Linked DNA regions of Cryptosporangium aurantiacum. The main gene of each other region encodes a partner of the protein of the gene in region 2 in a complex. Links are inferred from orthologs where the notes say so. Each region holds a gene or a part of one and is shown on either strand. Other genes may lie near its edges.

What was found.
Region 1: the proteins of secA (region 2) and secY are in contact, whole or in part, in a crystal structure (PDB 3DIN), measured with the Thermotoga maritima proteins. The link is inferred for Cryptosporangium aurantiacum from one-to-one orthologs. Residues at the interface, in WP_004082002.1 of Thermotoga maritima: Glu261, Ala262, Arg263, Lys300, Ala301, Arg302, Thr303, Ile304, Ile305, Leu323, Tyr324, Asp325, Pro326, Val329, Ser330, Tyr333, Ile336, Lys340, Phe345, Val349, Glu363, Phe364, Tyr374, Ser375, Gly376, Gly377, Glu393, Ile395, Thr482, Ser483; in WP_004081795.1 of Thermotoga maritima: Glu108, Gly109, Glu110, Glu111, Ala236, Glu237, Arg238, Arg239, Ile240, Thr241, Ile242, Gln243, Tyr244, Ala245, Arg246, Arg247, Val248, Thr249, Gly250, Arg251, Arg252, Val253, Tyr254, Gly256, Ala257, Ser258, Thr259, Tyr260, Leu261, Pro262.

What each region holds. Positions count from the first base shown.
Region 1 is NZ_FRCS01000005.1:511,322-516,640, forward strand. What follows is about bases 964-3,948. They hold secY (preprotein translocase subunit SecY), read right to left. Parts: upstream 3,130-3,948; coding sequence 1,798-3,129; downstream 964-1,797. Other genes in these bases: map (type I methionyl aminopeptidase), read right to left, coding at 964-1,017; BUB75_RS20015 (adenylate kinase), read right to left, coding at 1,148-1,798; rplO (50S ribosomal protein L15), read right to left, coding at 3,399-3,851; rpmD (50S ribosomal protein L30), read right to left, coding at 3,856-3,948. Also shown: BUB75_RS20005 (DUF1707 SHOCT-like domain-containing protein), read right to left, coding at 1-181; more of map, read right to left, coding at 196-963; more of rpmD, read right to left, coding at 3,949-4,038; rpsE (30S ribosomal protein S5), read right to left, coding at 4,040-4,636; rplR (50S ribosomal protein L18), read right to left, coding at 4,677-5,072; rplF (50S ribosomal protein L6), read right to left, coding at 5,072-5,319. UniProt on the Escherichia coli protein: The central subunit of the protein translocation channel SecYEG. Consists of two halves formed by TMs 1-5 and 6-10.
Region 2 is NZ_FRCS01000028.1:37,957-43,726, reverse strand. The notes cover bases 2,335-5,770. They hold secA (preprotein translocase subunit SecA), read left to right. Parts: upstream 2,335-2,705; coding sequence 2,706-5,570; downstream 5,571-5,770. Other genes in these bases: BUB75_RS41790 (GNAT family N-acetyltransferase), read right to left, coding at 2,335-2,443. In the rest of the region: BUB75_RS41800 (ComF family protein), read left to right, coding at 4-744; hpf (ribosome hibernation-promoting factor, HPF/YfiA family), read left to right, coding at 1,094-1,729; more of BUB75_RS41790, read right to left, coding at 1,901-2,334. UniProt on the Escherichia coli protein: Required for protein export, interacts with the SecYEG preprotein conducting channel.

The DNA of each region.
Region 1 (5,319 bases), on a different replicon or contig from region 2:
TGAGGTCCGACTCGGTCTTCGCGGCGTAGGCCGCCGCAGCCCGCTCGTCGAACTCGTGGAGGTCGAGCCTGCCCTCGTCGAGGGCTGCCTTCAGACGAGTGACGACGGCCTGGCGCTCGGCGTCCCCTACCCGAACATCGGGACGCCTCGGTTCCGGCACGTCGGGTAACGGGGACGACATGGCTCCAGTGTCGCTCAGTCGCGGGGTTGCTGCCGGGTGACCGCGTCGCCGAGGCGGGAAACGCCGCCGTCCAGCGCGGTCAGCACCCACGGGCCGTCGTCGGTCAGGACAAACGTGTGTTCGGTGTGCGCCGCGCGCGAGCCGTCGACGGTCACCACCGTCCAGCCGTCCTCCAGCTCATCGGTCTCCGGGTCGGCCATCGTGATCATCGGCTCGATCGCCAGCGCCATCCCGACCCGCAGCTTCGGCCCGCGTCCCGGCTTGCCGTAGTTGAGGACGTGCGGATCCTGGTGCATCTCGGTGCCGATGCCGTGGCCACCGTAGTGCTTGACGATCCCGTACTTACCGCCGGCGCGGACCGCGGTCTCGACGGCGTGGCTGATGTCGGTGAGCCGGCCTCCGACGCGCGCGGCCGCGAACCCGGCCCACATCGCGTCCTCGCAGACCTGCGCCATCTTCAGGTAGGCAGCGTCGACCGTGCCCACGCCGACGGTGATCGCCGAGTCGCCGTGCCAGCCGTCGACGATCGCGCCGCAGTCGATCGAGATCAGGTCGCCGTCCTCGAGCACCTGGGACTTGCGCGGGATGCCGTGCACGACCTGGTCGTTGACCGACGCGCAGATCGATGCGGGGAAGCCGTGGTAGCCCTTGAAGGACGGGATCCCGCCCAGCGAGCGGATCGAGTCTTCGGCGATCGCGTCGAGGTCGGCGGTCGAGACGCCGGGGGCCACCGCGGCGCGCAGACGCTCCAGCGTCTTCCCGACGACGAGCCCGGCGGCACGCATCAACGTGATGTCGGCGGGCGACTTGAGCTGGATCTCCTGCGTCCTGAACACGGATTCGACACTAGCTCGGCGTCCGCGACGGTGCGCTGCCGGGCGTCCGCGAAGCAGGCTTGGAGCGAAAGTCGCCCCAGAACGCAGAGCGGGCCAGGCGAAAGCCTGGCCCGCTCGGATGCGAATTCTTCTACTCGAACGGCGCTAGCGCGTCGATGGCGCGGTCGGTGACGTCCTCGACCGGGCCGGTGGCGTCGATCCCCACCAGCTTGCCCTGGGCGCTGTAGAAGTCGACGAGCGGCTCGGTCTGCTCGTGGTAGACCTCGAGCCGCTTAGCGATCGTCTCCGGCTTGTCGTCGTCCCGCTGGAACAGCTGACCGTCGCACCGGTCGCACACGCCCTCGACCGTCGTCGGGTCGAACTCGACGTGCCAGATCTTTCCGCAGCCCCGGCAGGTACGCCGCCCGGAGAGCCGCCGGATCACCTCGTCGTCCTCGACCACGAGCTCGAGCACGACGTCGATCTTGACGCCGAGCTCCTTGAGCATGTCGTCGAGCACCTCGGCCTGCGGGACGTTCCGCGGGAACCCGTCGAGCAGGAACCCGTCCACCGCATCCGGCTCGGCGAGACGCTGCCGCACCATGTTGATCGTGATCTCGTCCGGCACGAGCTGACCGGCGTCCATGTATTTCTTCGCCTCGACACCCAACGGCGTCCCCTGGCCCACGTTGTAGCGGAAGAGGTCACCGGTAGAGATCTTGGGCGCGCAGAGGTGAGCTGCGATGAACTCGGCCTGAGTCCCCTTGCCCGCACCCGGGGGGCCGACCAGTACCAGCCGCACTAGCGGAGGAAACCTTCGTAGTTGCGCTGCATGAGCTGGCTCTCGATCTGTTTAACGGTCTCGAGACCGACACCGACGATGATCAGTACCGCCGTACCCCCGAAGGGGAAGTTCTGCGTGTTGTTGCCGCCGTCATCGAGCAGGGAGATGAACAAGTTCGGAAGAACCGCGATGATACCCAGGTAGATCGACCCCGGCAGGGTGATCCTGCTCAGAATGTAGCCGAGGTACTCCGCGGTGGGCCGACCGGGCCGGATGCCCGGCACGAAGCCACCGAACTTCCGCATGTTGTCCGCGACCTCGGTCGGATTGAACGTGATCGCCACGTAGAAGTACGTAAAGAAGACGATCAAGCCGAAATAGAGCAGGATGTGGAGCCACGAGTCCGCGGGCGTAATCCACTTGTCCACGAATCGCTGCACCGAACCCGGGTTTTCCGGGTCACCGAGCTGACTGAACAGCTGCGGCAGATAGAGCAGCGATGAGGCGAAGATCACCGGAATGACGCCGGCCTGGTTCACCTTCAGCGGGATGTAGGTGGACGTGCCGCCGTACATTCGCCGGCCGATCATCCGCTTCGCGTACTGGACCGGAATCCGCCGCTGCGCCTGCTCGATGAAGACGACGAGCGCGATGACGACCAGAACGATCACCAGCACGATGCTGAAGACCAGACCGCCCTTGGTCTCCAGGATGTTGTTGCCCTCGTACGGCATGCGCGCCGCGATCGAGGTGAAGATCAGGACCGACATGCCGTTGCCGACGCCGCGGTCCGTGATCAGCTCGCCGAGCCACATGACCACTGCCGTACCCGCGGTCATCGTCAGGACCAGCGTGGTCAGCGTCAGCCACTGCGGCTGGGCGGTGTTGCTCGGGATGATCGAGAGGTTGCAGCCCTGGAACAGGTTGCCGCTCCGGGCGAGCGCGATGTAACCGGTCGACTGGAGAACGGCCAGGCCGATAGTCAGATAACGCGTGTACTGCGTGATCTTGGCCTGACCCGCCTGGCCTTCCTTGCGCAGCTGCTCGAGCCGCGGAATGACCACGACGAGCAGCTGCAGGATGATGCTGGCCGTGATGTACGGCATGATCCCCAGCGCGAACACCGACAGCTGGAGGAGTGCGCCTCCGCTGAACAGGTTCAGCAGCGTCAGGACCTCGCTGCCACCACCAGTCTTGAGCTGGTCGATGCACTGATTGATGTTGGTGACGGACACGCCTGGTGACGGCAGCGTGGCGCCGACTCGGTAGATCGCAATGATGAACAGCGTGAAGAAAATCTTCTTGCGCAGGTCGGGCGTACGAAACGCCCTACCGAAGGCGGCGAGCACAAGTCCTCCTGCGCACGGACCCATCGTCGTGGCCCGCTGATCGGTCAGGCCGGTGACCCAGAGAGGTCAGCCGCGGCCCAGTGTGGTCGGGGCAGCCCGCTCCGCCGTCAGGCGCGGGCCTGTGGTGCGACTCTAACAGTCGGTCGGTCTCCGATGGCCCACGTCGAATCTCGGCGTGAGCACAGCTCCCTGAGAGGGGCCTGAGGAGCCATAGAGACCAACGGCGTCCGGCCCGGGCGAGTTCCGCCCGGGCCGGACGCCGCAGTGGTTCAGCTTTCGGTGATCTCGTTGACCGTGCCGCCGGCCGCCAGGATCTTCTCCTTGGCGGTGGCCGAGAACTTGTGCGCCGACGCGGTGAGCTTGACGCCACCGAGGTCGCCGTCGCCCAGGATCTTGACCAGGCGGTTCGGGCGAACGGCACCGGCGAGCGCGAGCTCCTCCGGGCCGATCTCGCCGCCGTCCGGGAACAGCTCGGCGAGCCGGTCCAGGTTGACGACCTGGTACTCCACGCGGAACCGGTTCTTGAAGCCCTTCAGCTTCGGCAGTCGCATGTGGATGGGCATCTGCCCACCCTCGAAGCGCGCCGGAACCTGGTAGCGGGCCTTGGTTCCCTTGGTACCGCGACCAGCCGTCTTACCCTTGGAGCCCTCTCCGCGACCCACACGGGTCTTCGGGGTGTGGGCGCCGGGGGCCGGCTTCAGGTGATGGACCTTGAGGGCCATGGCGTTACTCGACCTCCTCGACCGTCACGAGGTGCCGCACGGTGTGCACCATGCCGCGCATCTCGGGGCGGTCTTCCTTCACGACGACGTCGTTGATCCGCTTGAGCCCCAGCGAGCGCAGCGTGTGACGCTGGTTCTGCTTGGTGCCGATCACCGACCGGATCTGGGTGACCTTGAGGCGTGCCATGTCACTCCCCTCCGGCCCGAGCCCGCAGCAGCGCCGCGGGAGCGACGTCCTCGAGCGGCAGACCGCGGCGGGCCGCGATCGCCTCGGGACGCTCGATCATCTTCAGCGCCGCGATCGTGGCGTGCACGATGTTGATCGCGTTGGACGAACCGAGGCTCTTGCTCAGGATGTCGTGAATGCCGGCGCACTCCAGCACCGCGCGCACCGGACCACCGGCGATGACACCGGTACCGGGGCTGGCGGGCTTCAGCAGGACGACGCCGGCGGCGTCCTCACCCTGAACCGGGTGAGCGATGGTCGAGCCGATCCGCGGCACCTTGAAGAAGTGCTTCTTGGCCTCCTCCACGCCCTTGGCGATGGCGGCCGGCACCTCCTTCGCCTTGCCGTAACCGACACCCACGGTGCCGTCACCGTCGCCCACCACGACCAGCGCGGTGAAGCTGAAGCGACGACCACCCTTGACGACCTTCGCCACACGGTTGATGGCGACGACGCGCTCGATGTGAGGCGACTTCTCCGGGGCCGCTCCGCCCCGCCCGCCGTCGCGGCGGTCCCGGCGGTCCCCGCCTCCACCGCCTCGGCGCTGCTGACCAGGCATCAGACGTTCCCCTCGTAAGTGTTTTCGGTGCTGGCGATCATCAGAACTCCAGCCCACCTTCGCGGGCAGCGTCGGCCAGAGCCGCGATCCGCCCGTGGTACTTGTTGCCGCCGCGGTCGAACACGACCGCGTCGACACCGGCCGCCTTCGCCCGCTCGGCGACCAGCGCGCCGACCTTCTTGGCGAGGGCCGACTTGTCGCCCTCGCCACCGCGGATCGACACGTCCAGGGTCGACGCCGAGGCGACCGTGCGGCCGGCCGTGTCGTCGATGACCTGGGCGTAGATGTGTCGCGTCGACCGGGTGACGACCAGACGCGGACGGGCCTCGGTGCCGACGACCTTCTTCCGCAGGCGGAAGTGGCGACGCGCCTTGCCCACCCGGCGGACGGCGGAGACGCCGGCGCCGGACTTGCGCTGAAGCAGAGACGCAGCCATCACTTACCTGCCTTTCCGGCCTTACGCCGGACGTTCTCGCCCTGGTATCGAACGCCCTTGCCCTTGTAAGGCTCCGGCGGACGAATCTTGCGGATGTTGGCGGCGACCTCGCCCACCAGCTGCTTGTCGATGCCCTCGACCACGAACTGGGTCGGCTTCTCGACGCGGAAGGAGATTCCCTCCGGCGGCCGGACGGTGACCGGGTGGCTGAACCCGAGCGCGAACTCGAGGTCGGAACCCTTGGCCT
Region 2 (5,770 bases):
GGCGTGTGGCGGGACGTGCTCGACCTGGTGCTGCCGGTGCGGTGCGTGGGCTGTCGTGGCCCCGACGGGCCGCTCTGCCCGGTGTGCGGGCGGTCCGCGCTGCACACCCAGCCGTCGCTCGTCCCGGCCTGCGACCGGCCGGGTGGGGACGGCCCGGCGATCTGCGTCGCGGCGGGGGTGTACGGCGGGGCGTTGCGCTCGGCGCTGATCGCCTACAAGGAGCGTGGCCACCGTGCGCTGGCCCGCCCGCTCGGCGCCCGCCTGGCAGCGGCCGTAACGGTGGCCCTCTCCGCCGCCGGGGGTTGGCCCGGCGGCGCGGGGCCGGTGGTGCTGGTGCCGGTGCCGTCCTCGGCAGCGGCGATCCGGGAACGCCACGGCGACCACATGGCTCGGCTGGCTCGCTGCGCCGCCGCCACGCTGCGTCAGCGCGGGTACCCGGTGCGTGCCGCCTCGCTGCTCACGCTGCGTCGCACGCCGTCCGACTCGGTAGGGCTCACCGCCGCCGAGCGCCGCGAGAACATCGCGGGGGCATTCCGGCCGGTCGGCGCACGTCCCTGGCGGCACCACCGCACTCCGAAAGGCAGCACGATCGTGCTGGTCGACGACATCGTCACGACCGGCGCGACGCTCGCGGAGGCCTGCCGAGCGGCGGAGGCGGGCGGGTTCGTGGTGCGGGCCGCGGCCCTCGTCGCAGCGACCTCGCGTCGGGTACCCGACGCGAACGGTGTTCGTCACGATAGGTAGCGCCAAAGTTGCGGAGTGGGTGCAGACTGCTCGTACAGCGTGTCGCCACGCGCGGTGTCTGATTCCATTCTGATGGAACCGAAAACCCGGTCACCAGGCATGACAAGCATACGGTTTGAGCAAACCGGATGAATTGGTCGGAGTGGAGGGGTGACGACCCCTACCCCGAAGAGTTAGCGTCAGGTTCCACAGCAGTTCTCGCCCTGAGTAGATGGATGACATCGAGGGGAGGTCGCCGCTCACCGGTTCCCTCCCGCCCCGTGTGACGGGCAAGGGTGACCGGTACCTCGTTGAGAAAGCCGCCCGGAGTCGGGCCGGCTGACCAGTTCGCGGAAGCGTGGAGGTACGTGTGGACATCGTCGTCAAGGGTCGTAACGTCGAGGTGCCCGATCACTACCGGCAGAACGTGAGTGAAAAGCTCTCTCGCGTCGAGCGCTACGACCAGAAATTGATTCGTATCGACGTCGAACTGTTCCACGAACCGAACCGTCGGCAAGCGCAGACTTGCCAGCGGGTCGAGATCACCGTCAAAACCCGGGGTCCGGTGATTCGCAGCGAAGCCGCTGCAGCGGATTTCTACTCCGCATTGGACCTCGCGATCACGAAGCTGGAGAACCGTCTCCGTCGCGCCGCTGACCGCAGGCGCGTTCACCACGGTCGTCGCACCCCCGTCTCGGTCGCCTCGGCGATGGCGGAAGCGACCGCAGAGCTGCCGGCGCCGATGTGGGCGCTGCCGAACGGCTCGGAACCCACGCTGGAGGAGCACGGGTCGGTCGCTGTACTCGACGAGTGGGAGGACGGTCCGTGCCGGATCGTCCGCACCAAGGAGCACCCCGGTGAGCCGATGACCGTCGACGACGCCCTCTTCGAGATGGAACTCGTCGGGCACGACTTCTACCTCTTCAACGACAAGGACACTGGTCGGCCGAGCGTCGTCTACCGCCGCAAAGGCTACGACTACGGAGTCATCTGCCTGGGGATCTAGCGGCCGGCGGGCTCCACCGCCGTAGCAAATGCAAATGCAACAGCGTCATGCGGACGCTCGGCAGCGCGCCGGGCGTCCGCTTCGTGTCTACGGCGGGGACGCGAGGGCACGGGCCTGGACCCCGACGGCGGAGCGGAACCCGCCCACGGTGGCTCGCCGGACGGCGTCGATCTAGAGGTCGGAGGGCAACAACGAGCCGATCCAGGCATCCGCGCGGGAACCGTCACGGCGCCGGATGCGATCTCGCAGAACCCCCTCGACGGTGAAACCGGCGCGCTCGGCGACGGCGCGGGAGCCGTCGTTGCCGACCTCGGCGAGCCAGCAGAGCCGCGCCACCCCGAGCGCGCCGAACGCCCAGCGGGCGACGGCCAGCGTGCTCGCGGTCGCCACGCCGCGGCGGCGAGCCCAGGGAGCGGCCCAGTAGCCGACCTCGGCGAGCCCCTCGGGAAGGTCCATCGATACCAGGCCGACCGTGCCGAGCCCCTCGCCACTGACCGCGTCGAACACGCCGAACGGTGCCGCCCGACCCGACTTCCAGGATTCTTCGACGTACTCGGTGGCGTACGCGACGGCGTCGTCGAGGCGGTAGGGGGTGGGGACGCGGGTCCAGCGCTGGATTGCGGGGTCCTGGCAGGCGCGGAAGATCCAGTCGGCGTCGACGGCCTGGCACGGCCGCAGTTGGAAGCGGCCGGCGGCGATCTCCACGGTGTCCACCCCGACATCCTGGCCGCTCGACCCGGTGCGGGCAGCACTGGGTACGGCGCAAACGGGGAAATCTTCGGCAAAATGTCCCGGCCCGACTATTGTTCGGAGTTCCGCGGACGCCGGTGACCCACAGGTTGCCGCTCCCGGGAACCGTCGGCTCGCCGCTGCGGTTTACTGGGTGGGCTGTGACATGTTTTTGGCCGTGTGCCCCGACCGGTGGACGGCTGGCCGCGTAGCGCGGGAGGCCCGCCGCCGCACGCCCGCGCCTACGATGGCGGTAGGACATCTGAGGGAGCTGACCGAACCCGTGATCTTCGAGAAGATCCTCCGCGCCGGCGAGGGGCGGATCATTCGCCGTCTCAAGGCGATAGCCGACACCGTGAACTCGATCGAGGACGAGTACACGGACCTGACGGACGCGGAGCTGCGCGAACTGACCGACCAGTTCAAAGAGAGGTACGCGGACGGCCAGACGCTCGACGACCTGCTCCCCGAAGCGTTCGCCGTCGCTCGCGAGGGCGCCAGGCGCGTGCTCGGGCAGCGGCACTACGACGTCCAGCTGATGGGTGGCGCGGCGCTGCACCTGGGCAACATCGCCGAGATGAAGACCGGTGAGGGCAAGACCCTCACCTGTGTGCTCCCGGCGTACCTGAACGCGCTGGCAGGCAAGGGCGTCCACGTCGTCACGGTCAACGACTACCTGGCACAACGTGACGCCGAGTGGATGGGCCGGATCCACCGGTTCCTCGGGCTCTCGGTCGGCACGATCCTGCCGAACGCGCTGCCCGGCGCGCACAAGGCCGCGTACGAGTGCGACATCACATACGGCACGAACAACGAGTTCGGCTTCGACTACCTGCGCGACAACATGGCCGGTTCCGGCCAGGAGCTGGTCCAGCGCGGTCACTTCTTCGCGATCGTCGACGAGGTCGACTCGATCCTGATCGACGAGGCCCGTACGCCGCTGATCATCTCCGGCCCGGCTGAGCAGTCGGCGCGCTGGTACACCGAGTTCGCCCGGATCGTCCCGCGGCTGCGGCGTGACCGGGACTACGAGGTCGACGAGGGCAAGCGCACGGTCGGCATCAGCGAGGAGGGCGTCGAGAAGGTCGAGGACCAGCTCGGCATCGACAACCTGTACGAGGCCGTCAACACGCCGCTGATCGGCTACCTGAACAACGCGCTGAAGGCCAAGGAGCTCTTCAAGAAGGACAAGGACTACATCGTTGTCGACGGTGAAGTCCTGATCGTCGACGAGTTCACCGGTCGCGTGCTGCACGGCCGTCGTTACAGCGAGGGCATGCACCAGGCCATCGAGGCCAAAGAAGGCGTGAACATCAAGGACGAGAACCAGACGCTCGCCACGATCACGCTGCAGAACTACTTCCGGCTGTACGACAAGCTCGGTGGCATGACCGGTACGGCCATGACCGAGGCCGGCGAGTTCCAGAAGACCTACAGCGTCGGCGTCGTGCCGATCCCGACGCACCGGGACATGATCCGGCTCGACAAGGCGGACGTCGTCTACAAGACCGAACCGGCGAAGTTCGAGGCGGTCGTCGAGGACATCGCCGAGCGGCACGCCAACGGCCAGCCGGTCCTGGTCGGCACCACCAGCGTCGAGAAGTCCGAGTACCTGTCGACGATGCTCAACCGGCGCGGTATCCGGCACGAGGTGCTGAACGCGAAGAACCACGCGCGTGAGGCCGAGATCATCGCCCAGGCCGGGCGCGAGGGTGCGGTCACGGTCGCGACGAACATGGCCGGCCGTGGTACCGACATCATGCTCGGCGGCAACCCGGAGTTCCTGGCCGCTGCCGAGCTGCGCAACGGTGGCCACACCCCGGACGACGAGGACTGGGACGAGCTGCTCGAGGCCACGATCGAACGGGTCAAGGAAGAGGTCGAGGAGGAGGCCGAGAAGGTCACCGACGCCGGCGGCCTGTATGTCCTCGGCACCGAGCGGCACGAGTCGCGGCGGATCGACAACCAGCTGCGTGGCCGGTCGGGTCGGCAGGGTGACCCCGGTGAGTCCCGGTTCTACCTGTCGCTCGGTGACGACCTGATGCGACGGTTCAACTCCGGTGCGGTCGAGGCGATCATGGACCGCCTCAACATCCCGGACGACGTCCCGATCGAGTCGAAGATGGTCAGCCGCCAGATCCAGTCGGCGCAGACCCAGATCGAGCAGCAGAACGCCGAGGCGCGGAAGAACGTCCTCAAGTACGACGAGGTGCTCAACAAGCAGCGCCAGGTGATCTACGCCGAGCGCAAGCAGGTGTTGGACGGTGCCGACCTGCAGGAGCAGATGCGGCACATGCTGGACGACATCGTCGAGGCGTACGTCGGCGCCACCACCGGTGAGGGGTACGCCGAGGACTGGGACCTCGAGGAGCTGTTCAAGAGCCTCAACCTGATCTACCCGGTCTCGTTCACGCTGGAGGAGCTCGAGGAGGAGGTCGGCGGGCGCGAGGCGATCGACGCCGAGCTGCTGATCGCGCGGCTCACCGAGGACGCGCAGTCGGCGTACGACCTCCGCGAGAAGGAGCTCGGTTCCGAGCTCATGCGCGACGCCGAGCGGCAGATCGTGCTCGCGGTGCTCGACCGGAAGTGGCGCGAGCACCTCTACGAGATGGACTACCTCCAGGAGGGCATTGGCCTGCGGGCCTACGCCCAGCGCGACCCGCTGGTCGAGTACCAGCGTGAGGGCTTCGATCTCTTCAACGGGATGATGGAGGGCATCAAGGAGGAGTCGATCCGGCTGCTCTTCCACGCCGAGATCCAGACCGAGGAAGCGCCCGCACCGGCTCCGTCGGCCGACGACTCGCCCACCGTGGAGACGCCGATCGAGCGGCACGTCGAGGTGCAGGGGCTGATCAAGCCGCGCCCGTCGAACCAGCCGCTGCAGTACAGCTCGCCGACGATCGACGGCGAGGCCGGCACCGGTGGCGGTGTCGCGGTGGCGACCGAATCGCCGCTGGGTGCGGCGGCCGGGTCGTCCGGGACGTCCGGGGGCCGGAAGGCGGCGTCGCCGGGGCAGAAGGTCGGTGCGGGTCCGTCGCGGAACGCGCCCTGCCCGTGTGGCTCGGGCAAGAAGTACAAGCGCTGCCACGGTGCGCCGGGCGGTCCCGCGTAGGTCTTTCATTCGGACGCCCGGCGCGGCGCCGCCGCAGGACGGTCACCGTCCGCAGCGGCGCCGCGCGGCGTTCAGCGCGGCGGTTGCGCCGCGTTTGCGCGGCGGGGAACGCTGGGTAGGCGTTGGTAGGGTTAACTCCCGGCAGGGTCCCGGTCGCCGCCGATGCTGGCGGCGCATCGTCCGGCCCGCCGGTCCCACCG